DNA from 2 places in the Alkalihalobacterium alkalinitrilicum genome. Region 2 is predicted to be linked to the other one. Evidence: a T-box and tRNA genes for the amino acid it is inferred to sense, from the RefSeq annotation. Region 2 holds a T-box; the other holds one or more tRNA genes.

Region 1 (4,826 bases), 2.0 Mb from region 2:
CCCTGTTCATCTCGATTAATGTAAAACCATATTGTAAGTTTTTCCAATATTTCATGGTAACACCTCTAACGAAAGAAATAGTATTATTAATAATGGATGTCATAAATACCAGTCCTGAGCTAAGAGAAGCAGAAAAGAAAGATATAGGGAAATAAGGGGATGCTGTTAAAATGTAAGGGGTAGTCAAAAAAAGAACAAATGAAAAATGAATAGAAAGAAGAATAGAAATGTAACATCGAAAAGAGGGGGACATACTCATAGGTTAATAATAAATGGCATCACTCCTTTAATTCATCTACATTGATAATACGATAAAATAGACTAAATGCCTTTTAAACTTTAAAAAATTTACGTAAAATTTACAGAATTACTAAAAACGATTATTCACCAAAGATAGTGGCATACGATGTATATACTTATACACTACTCTCTTAAAATCAAAAAAACCTCAGAATACCTGAGGTCAACGATTTATGTATATGGTGCGGGTGAAGGGAGTCGAACCCCCACGTCATAAGACACTAGATCCTAAGTCTAGCGCGTCTGCCAATTCCGCCACACCCGCTTGTATTTAGTGATGAGCCATGAAGGACTCGAACCTTCGACCCTCTGATTAAAAGTCAGATGCTCTACCAACTGAGCTAATGGCTCCAAAATTAAAGTAGCTTATTCATTATAATGTTTCTTACGTTTTTAACTATACACCGAATTTATAAGTTTTCAGAAAAGTAAATGTTCGTTGTTCTACCAAAGAGGTAATAATTTTCCAATTAAAGTATTTTTAAACTACTTACACAAACTGAAAAAATTCAAATAATGAAGTTGGTGACCCGTACGGGATTCGAACCCGTGTTACCGCCGTGAAAGGGCGGTGTCTTAACCGCTTGACCAACGGGCCATAATGGCTATGGCGGAGAAGGAGGGATTTGAACCCTCGCGCCGGTTACCCGACCTATACCCTTAGCAGGGGCACCTCTTCAGCCACTTGAGTACTTCTCCAAAATTATTTATGGTGGGCCTAAGTGGACTCGAACCACCGACCTCACGCTTATCAGGCGTGCGCTCTAACCAGCTGAGCTATAGGCCCATTAAAAATGGAGCGGGTGATGAGAATCGAACTCACGACATCAGCTTGGAAGGCTGAGGTTTTACCATTAAACTACACCCGCATATATGATGGTCGGGAAGACAGGATTTGAACCTGCGACCCCCTGGTCCCAAACCAGGTGCTCTACCAAGCTGAGCCACTTCCCGATAAATATGATAATTGTATTTAGACTTATTTTCCCCTAATCTACTCATGCTAGAATATGGAGCGGAACCCGCGCCCCTCACCTTGGTAAGGTGATGTTCTACCACTGAACTACTTCCGCAAAATGGCTGGGCTAGCAGGATTCGAACCTACGCATGACGGAGTCAAAGTCCGTTGCCTTACCGCTTGGCTATAGCCCACTGAAGTACATCCATACTTAGCAGAAATTATGATAAAAGAAAACAATTTATTTTCAAATGGGGCGGCTGATGGGAATCGAACCCACGAATGCCGGAACCACAATCCGGTGCGTTAACCACTTCGCCACAACCGCCATGTGAAATTAAATGGTGGAGGGGGACGGATTCGAACCGCCGAACCCTCAGGGAGCGGATTTACAGTCCGCCGCGTTTAGCCACTTCGCTACCCCTCCATTATTATGGCGGTCCCGACGGGAATCGAACCCGCGATCTCCTGCGTGACAGGCAGGCATGTTAACCGCTACACCACGGGACCACATTTAAAGAACTTACATAATCTTTTACTATAATCTTAAAGTACTACCTTTGTGCCTTTCAGGACAGCACCCCTTATCTAACTTAGCACATTTTTTTGGTTGCGGGGATAGGATTTGAACCTATGACCTTCGGGTTATGAGCCCGACGAGCTACCAGACTGCTCCACCCCGCGATAATATGAATGCTTATGGATGATGTTACTCATCGAAGCAATTGACTGTCACTTCCTCTACTTGCATCACTTCGTAGTTTTATGCGTCGAGACAAATCGATGTTTTTTCATCGATGTGTTGCTCGTTGCTCCACCTGGCGGTAATATGAATGGTGTTAATTATTAAATAAATATGGCGGAGGAAGAGGGATTCGAACCCCCGCGCGGTTTAACCCGCCTGTCGGTTTTCAAGACCGATCCCTTCAGCCGGACTTGGGTATTCCTCCGAATGAAAATTCCTGGTGGAGCCTAGCGGGATCGAACCGCTGACCTCCTGCGTGCAAGGCAGGCGCTCTCCCAGCTGAGCTAAGGCCCCAGATAATATTTATTTAATAGCCTAGCGACGTCCTACTCTCACAGGGGGAAGCCCCCAACTACCATCGGCGCTGAAGAACTTAACTTCCGTGTTCGGCATGGGAACGGGTGTGACCTCTTCGCTATCGCCACTAGACTTATAAAATTGTGATAAGCTTCGCATTTCTTCGTTGGCTGCGCTCCCTGCGTTGCTCATGTACCCTTCAAACGTACATTCCGCTACTCGTGAGCTTGCCGCCTCGAGCTACTCGCTTCTAACAATTTTCTATTAGGACTTTGATAATGCTTCTGAAAATCCTTTTTAAAATTGTGATAAGCTGCGAATTTCTTCGACGCTTATGATTGAGAGTCATTCTCTCAAAACTGGATAATGTACTAGAAGAATTTCAACACTTTATGTTTTGGATAAGCCCTCGACCGATTAGTATCTCTCAGCTCCACGTGTCACCACGCTTCCACCCGAGACCTATCAACCTCATCATCTCTAAGGGGTCTTACTTACTTAACGTAATGGGAAATCTCATCTTGAGGGGGGCTTCACGCTTAGATGCTTTCAGCGCTTATCCCGTCCACACGTAGCTACCCAGCTATGCTCCTGGCGGAACAACTGGTACACCAGCGGTGTGTCCATCCCGGTCCTCTCGTACTAAGGACAGCTCCTCTCAAATTTCCTACGCCCACGACGGATAGGGACCGAACTGTCTCACGACGTTCTGAACCCAGCTCGCGTACCGCTTTAATGGGCGAACAGCCCAACCCTTGGGACCTACTTCAGCCCCAGGATGCGATGAGCCGACATCGAGGTGCCAAACCTCCCCGTCGATGTGGACTCTTGGGGGAGATAAGCCTGTTATCCCCAGGGTAGCTTTTATCCGTTGAGCGATGGCCCTTCCATGCGGAACCACCGGATCACTAAGCCCGACTTTCGTCCCTGCTCGACTTGTAGGTCTCGCAGTCAAGCTCCCTTATGCCTTTGCACTCTACGAATGATTTCCAACCATTCTGAGGGAACCTTTGGGCGCCTCCGTTACTGTTTAGGAGGCGACCGCCCCAGTCAAACTGCCCACCTGACACTGTCCCTGAACCGGATCACGGTTCGAGGTTAGAACTTCAATACAGCCAGGGTAGTATCCCACCGACGCCTCCACGTAAGCTGGCGCTCACGCTTCCAAGGCTCCTACCTATCCTGTACAAGCTGTACCAAAATCCAATATCAAGCTACAGTAAAGCTCCATGGGGTCTTTCCGTCCTGTCGCGGGTAACCTGCATCTTCACAGGTAATATAATTTCACCGGGTCTCTCGTTGAGACAGTGTCCAAGTCGTTACACCATTCGTGCGGGTCGGAACTTACCCGACAAGGAATTTCGCTACCTTAGGACCGTTATAGTTACGGCCGCCGTTTACTGGGGCTTCGGTTCACAGCTTCGGCTTGCGCCTAACCACTCCCCTTAACCTTCCAGCACCGGGCAGGTGTCAGCCCCTATACTTCGCCTTGCGGCTTCGCAGAGACCTGTGTTTTTGCTAAACAGTCGCTTGGACCTATTCACTGCGGCTCTCTCGGGCATACACCCTAACAGAGCACCCCTTCTCCCGAAGTTACGGGGTCATTTTGCCGAGTTCCTTAACGAGAGTTCTCCCGAGCGTCTTAGAATTCTCTTCCCGCCTACCTGTGTCGGTTTGCGGTACGGGCACCTCTCACCTCGCTAGAGGCTTTTCTTGGCAGTGTAGGATCAGGAACTTCGGTACTTAATTTCCCTCGCTATCACAGCTCAGCCTTTATGGTAAGCGGATTTGCCTACTTACCAGCCTAACTGCTTAGACGCGCATCCATCAGCGCGCTTACCCTACCTTACTGCGTCCCCCCATTGCTCAAACGGTGAGGAGGTGGTACAGGAATTTCAACCTGTTGTCCATCGCCTACGCCTTTCGGCCTCGGCTTAGGTCCCGACTTACCCTGAGCGGACGAGCCTTCCTCAGGAAACCTTAGGCTTTCGACGGAGGGGATTCTCACCCCTCTTTTCGCTACTCATACCGGCATTCTCACTTCTAAGCGCTCCACCAGTCCTTCCGGTCTGACTTCGCTGCACTTAGAACGCTCCCCTACCCCTGTCCGTAAGGACAAGCCGTAGCTTCGGTGATACGTTTAGCCCCGGTACATTTTCGGCGCAGAGTCACTCGACCAGTGAGCTATTACGCACTCTTTAAATGGTGGCTGCTTCTAAGCCAACATCCTGGTTGTCTGGGCAACTCCACATCCTTTACCACTTAACGTATACTTGGGGACCTTAGCTGACGGTCTGGGCTGTTTCCCTCTTGACTACGGATCTTAGCACTCGCAGTCTGACTCCCGAGGATAAGTATTTGGCATTCGGAGTTTGACTGAGTTCGGTAATCCTGTGGGGACCCCTAGCCCAATCAGTGCTCTACCTCCAATACTCTTCCCTCGAGGCTAGCCCTAAAGCTATTTCGGGGAGAACCAGCTATTTCCGAGTTCGATTGGCATTTCACCCCTACCCACACCTCATCCCC
Region 2 (4,826 bases):
CCTCATTCATCGCATCATAAATCTCTTTATGAACCGTTGTATGAATACGATATCCATTTTGTCGTAAATCGTGTCGCGCCTGCGCAAGATGAGAATTATACACTTGAAGTCGTTCATCACGTTCTAGTTCTTCAAGGTTTATGTCTTTTTCAGCTATATATTGTCTTGCTAAAATATCACTTGCCCTGTTCTCGACTTCACTTGCAAGGTAAGGATATTTTTCTCGCATCGTTTCAACAGGATCTGTTAAATTCGCACGAATATCAAAGTCAAGGGCTTCCATATATTCTTCCTCACTAATATAGCCACCCTCATACATTCGTCTAAGAACGGTTTTCATACGGTTAATTCCAGGATCTAAATTTTCTTTTACATGAACTTTCCCTTCACTCCGATAAAAAGGCGTATATCCAAATGGACTTTGTGGTAAACCAGCTATGAATGCAGATTGAGGGATGCTTAAATCTTTTGCATCAACACCGAATATCCCTTGTGCAGCTGCTTGAACACCTGCGATATTTCGTCCGTTTGCATTTCTGCCAAAAGGAACAATATTTAAATATGCTTCAAGTATTTCATCTTTTTCAAAGAAGTGTTCTAATCTCATAGCGAGTACAATTTCACGTGCTTTACGATCAAAAGAAACTTCACTCGTCAATATTTGGTTTTTCACTAACTGTTGAGTTAAAGTACTTCCACCCGTTTGAACGGATGAGTTCGTAAATTCTTGAAACGTCGCACGCATGATGGCTTTTGGAACGATACCTTCATGTTCATAAAAATATTCATCTTCTGTTGCGATAATTGCATGAACTAGATAAGGAGATATTTCTTCTAAAGAAACTTCCCTTCTTTCTAGCTCAGTAGGTAGTTCACCCAACATTACATCATTAGCAAAGAAGATCTCACTCACTTCTTCATAGTTATAAATATCTTTTTTCATGTCTTCATAACTTCTTAGTTGCTCATCTTTTACAAGTGAGGCAAAAAATCCAGCACCTGCACCACCTACAAAGAATAACGAAATAACTCCGAAGACGATAAATACTAAAAATAAATTCCAGACCACTTGGTATGTAATATCAACCTTGCTTAATATTTTTCTACGTCTTAAAAAGTGAACGAAGTGCTCACACTTTGTTGATAAAGTATTTAATAGATTTCTCATGTTAAGAACCTCCTAAACTTCAACAAATATTATACCATATTTGAAATTGTCATTAGTATGGTTTTATGTTAGAAAGTAAAGTCAAAGATTGACATTAGAAAATAATTATGTTAAAAAGATTAAAATAGTATTTATTATTGCATTGAAAAGTTTTAAGTAATAGTCTCTCCCTGTTATAGAGAGCCGACGGGTGGTGGAAGTCGGTACAAAGAGTAACTATGAATTACAAGCTTGGAGCAATCTGTTATGTTTTTACATAATAGACGGAGTGATTCCGTTATCATGGTAAGTGGAAGATTAATGTTCTTCAAGAAGGGTGGTACCGCGAGAATTCTCGTCCCTTTTTGAGGGACTTTTTTTGTCCCGTAACAACTAAATGAACACAGACGTTGCCACATCCTGTGGTAACGTCTGTGTGACCCACATCGAGTGGGCCTCAACGAACCATCAGTGGGGAAGAGGAAAACCCCTCACTGATGGAAGTTTCATTTTATTATAAACTATAATTAGGAGTGGAAAAGATGGATTTATTACAAGATTTACAATTTCGAGGTCTTGTCAATCAAGTGACAGATGAAGAAGGACTATCTAAGCAACTTACTGAAGAACAATTGACGTTATACTGTGGTTTTGACCCAACTGCAGATAGTTTACACATTGGTCATTTGCTTACAATTCTTACGTTACGTAGATTTCAATTAGCAGGCCACAAACCGTTAGCACTTGTAGGCGGGGCGACAGGGCTAATTGGCGACCCAAGTGGAAAAAAAGCAGAGAGAACCTTAAATGAACAGAATATCGTTGAACAATTTTCTGATCGTATAAAAGGACAGTTATCCCGTTTTCTTGATTTTGAAGGTGAATCTGGTGCCAAATTAGTTAATAACTATGACTGGATTGGCAAACTTGATGTGATTACATTTTTGAGAGATGTTGGGAAAAATTTCGGTATCAATTATATGTTAGCGAAAGATTCTGTTGAATCGCGTATTTCATCAGGGATCTCATTTACAGAATTCAGTTATATGATTTTACAGTCATACGATTTCCTTAAGCTATACGAAAACGAGAACTGTAAACTGCAAATTGGTGGAAGTGATCAATGGGGAAATATTACAGCAGGCTTAGAGTTGATTCGAAAAACGTTAGGTGACCAAGAGAAAGCTTTTGGTTTTACGATACCGCTTGTAACGAAAGCCGATGGGACCAAATTTGGTAAAACTGAAGGTGGAGCGATCTGGTTAGATGCAGAAAAAACAACACCATATGAGTTCTACCAATTTTTAATTAATACAGATGACCGTGATGTTATTAAATTTATCAAATTCTTTACGTTCTTATCTCACAGCGAAATTGAAGAATTAGAAAAAGCGGTCGAAACAGAAGCACATTTACGAATTGCACAACGGAGACTTGCAGAAGAACTGACTCGCTTAGTACACGGTGAAGAAGCATTACAGCAAGCGATTCGTATTTCAGATGCTCTGTTTAGTGGAGAAATTAAAAATTTAACTGCAAGTGAAATTAAACAAGGTTTTAAAGATGTACCATCGTACACTTGTGAAGACGAAAACATGGTTTTAGTCGACGTACTTGTTGCAGCGAACGTTTCTTCATCTAAACGTCAGGCGCGTGAAGATATTCAAAATGGTGCTATATATATTAATGGAGAAAGAAATACTGACGTCCAACGCCAGTTGCAAGTGGAAGATCGAATTGAAGACCAATTCACAATCATTCGCCGTGGTAAGAAAAAGTACTACTTAATTCAATATTAATGTAACTGAAAAAGGCTTAGAGAAACTGTCTCTAAGCCTTTATTATTATTCTTATTTTTATAATGGAGAAGGGCTTGTTAAACGAAAAAGAACGATTGGAATTTTCCAATCGTTCTTTTTCGTTTAACTTAACGAGAATAGAACTCTACGATAAGTGCTTCTGTGATTTCAGCAGGAAGCTCAGAACGCTCTGGTAAGCGAGTGAAAGTTCCTTCTAACTTCTCAGCGTCGAAAGAAATGTATCCAGGAACAAAGTTGTTCACTTCTACAGCTTCTTTAACTGCTGATAAGTTTTGAGATTTCTCACGAAGAGAGATCGATTGACCAGGTTTTACGCGGAATGAAGGAATGTCTACACGTGCTCCATCAACCATGATATGACCGTGGTTTACAAGTTGGCGTGCTCCACGACGAGTACGAGCAAGACCCATGCGGTAAACTAAGTTATCAAGGCGAGTTTCAAGTAAAGTCATGAAGTTTTCACCATGGATACCAGGCATTTTACCAGCATCATCGAAAATACGACGGAATTGACGCTCATTTACTCCGTACATATGACGAAGCTTTTGCTTTTCTTGTAATTGTAAACCATATTCTGAGAATTTCTTACGTTGGTTAGGACCGTGTTGTCCTGGTGCGTAAGGGCGTTTTTCTAATTCTTTACCAGTACCGCTTAAAGAGATACCTAAACGACGAGATAATTTCCAAGATGGACCTGTATAACGAGCCATGAATGACTCCTCCTTTGTTATTTTGTTTTGAGCAAAACAACAACAGTTTTGGCAATCTCCTGATATGGTCATTTTGCTTTCATGTATCTTCGCTTCGACAGCTTGAAGTTACGCGATACACCTCAATACATATACCAGCCACTGAATTGAGGAACAAAATGTGAGGGTCCAAATCAAGTTTACCTTGGCTGCCTTATTTCACACAAATACTATTATATAATTTTACTATTATGATGTCAAGAATAGGTCTTATTTCTGTCTACGAAAAGTTCATTAATATTAACATTTATTAGGGCCTTAATATATAGTAAAAGAATAATAATTCAGGTATAATGAAATAAAGAAGCATAATAAATGGGAAAATAATCAACATTAATAGGTTAAAATACCTAATTATATATTATCTAAGATGCTGTCAAAAGTATGTAACGGTGGTGCTAAACATGAATCAACTTATTCACGGTAGAGTTAATTCAATAGATGTCTCAAAACTTCTACGGATCTCAGTCACAGACAGCATCTCGATTGAAAAGTGTTTTCAGTCAGCTGTCTTATTTTTAGCTGATCAAGACGGTAAATTAATCACGATCAGAGAAGTTGGTGGATTGAAAACAAATATGATCGAAGTATTGTACAAGCTAAAAGATAGTATGCTAGAAAAAGATTTCCCGTATGAAACTAATGGATGTTATGTAGATGTTATCAACATTGAATTACAGGAACCAGTCTGGACTGGTTTTCTTGGTTTAATCGCGACAACGAATGACATAGAAAAAGGTGTGTCAATAAAGAGTTTTCTTGAAGGTTTTCGCTACTCTTTATATCTGTCTAGTCAAATCTTGATATATCAAAATGAGTTAGTCAGTAAGAGTTTAAATGAAGCTACAAACAGCTTGCACTCATTATTAAAAGAGGAAAAATATGTAATTAAATTAACTGTTATCGGAAGATTGTTACTGGAATTAGTAAAAAATACTTTTGACCGTTCTATACAAGAGGTCCTTCTCTTTGAAAAAGTAGATGATCAGCTTTTAAGCTTGATTTACTCTTCGGCAGTAGTTCATGAAACTCCGTTCCAATGTTATTTGTATGAACAAGCAATTCAAAGTGATTGGCAGACATATAATAAAGACGAGTTAGTAGAAAAAG

What was found. A T-box is a leader RNA that pairs with one kind of tRNA and senses whether it is charged. The one in region 2 lies ahead of tyrS (tyrosine--tRNA ligase), so its partner is inferred to be a tRNA-Tyr.
Region 1: it has a tRNA-Tyr gene. The T-box ahead of tyrS (tyrosine--tRNA ligase) is inferred to sense a tRNA for this amino acid. The anticodon was not compared.

What each region holds. Positions count from the first base shown of each region.
Region 1 is NZ_KV917368.1:2,560,764-2,565,589, forward strand. It holds tRNA gene BK574_RS12185 (tRNA-Leu) at 481-565, opposite strand; tRNA gene BK574_RS12190 (tRNA-Lys) at 579-651, opposite strand; tRNA gene BK574_RS12195 (tRNA-Glu) at 824-898, opposite strand; tRNA gene BK574_RS12200 (tRNA-Ser) at 909-999, opposite strand; tRNA gene BK574_RS12205 (tRNA-Ile) at 1,011-1,087, opposite strand; tRNA gene BK574_RS12210 (tRNA-Gly) at 1,096-1,169, opposite strand; tRNA gene BK574_RS12215 (tRNA-Pro) at 1,178-1,254, opposite strand; tRNA gene BK574_RS12220 (tRNA-Gln) at 1,378-1,452, opposite strand; tRNA gene BK574_RS12225 (tRNA-His) at 1,511-1,586, opposite strand; tRNA gene BK574_RS12230 (tRNA-Tyr) at 1,601-1,685, opposite strand; tRNA gene BK574_RS12235 (tRNA-Asp) at 1,693-1,768, opposite strand; tRNA gene BK574_RS12240 (tRNA-Met) at 1,866-1,942, opposite strand; tRNA gene BK574_RS12245 (tRNA-Ser) at 2,116-2,208, opposite strand; tRNA gene BK574_RS12250 (tRNA-Ala) at 2,222-2,297, opposite strand; rRNA gene rrf (5S ribosomal RNA) at 2,317-2,432, opposite strand; rRNA gene BK574_RS12260 (23S ribosomal RNA) at 2,698-4,826, opposite strand, start outside.
Region 2 is NZ_KV917368.1:4,562,000-4,566,825, forward strand. It holds gene BK574_RS22110 (transglycosylase domain-containing protein) at 1-1,168, opposite strand, end outside; T-box leader at 1,302-1,513, shown strand; gene tyrS (tyrosine--tRNA ligase) at 1,690-2,946, shown strand; gene rpsD (30S ribosomal protein S4) at 3,075-3,677, opposite strand; gene BK574_RS28565 (sensor domain-containing diguanylate cyclase) at 4,121-4,826, shown strand, end outside.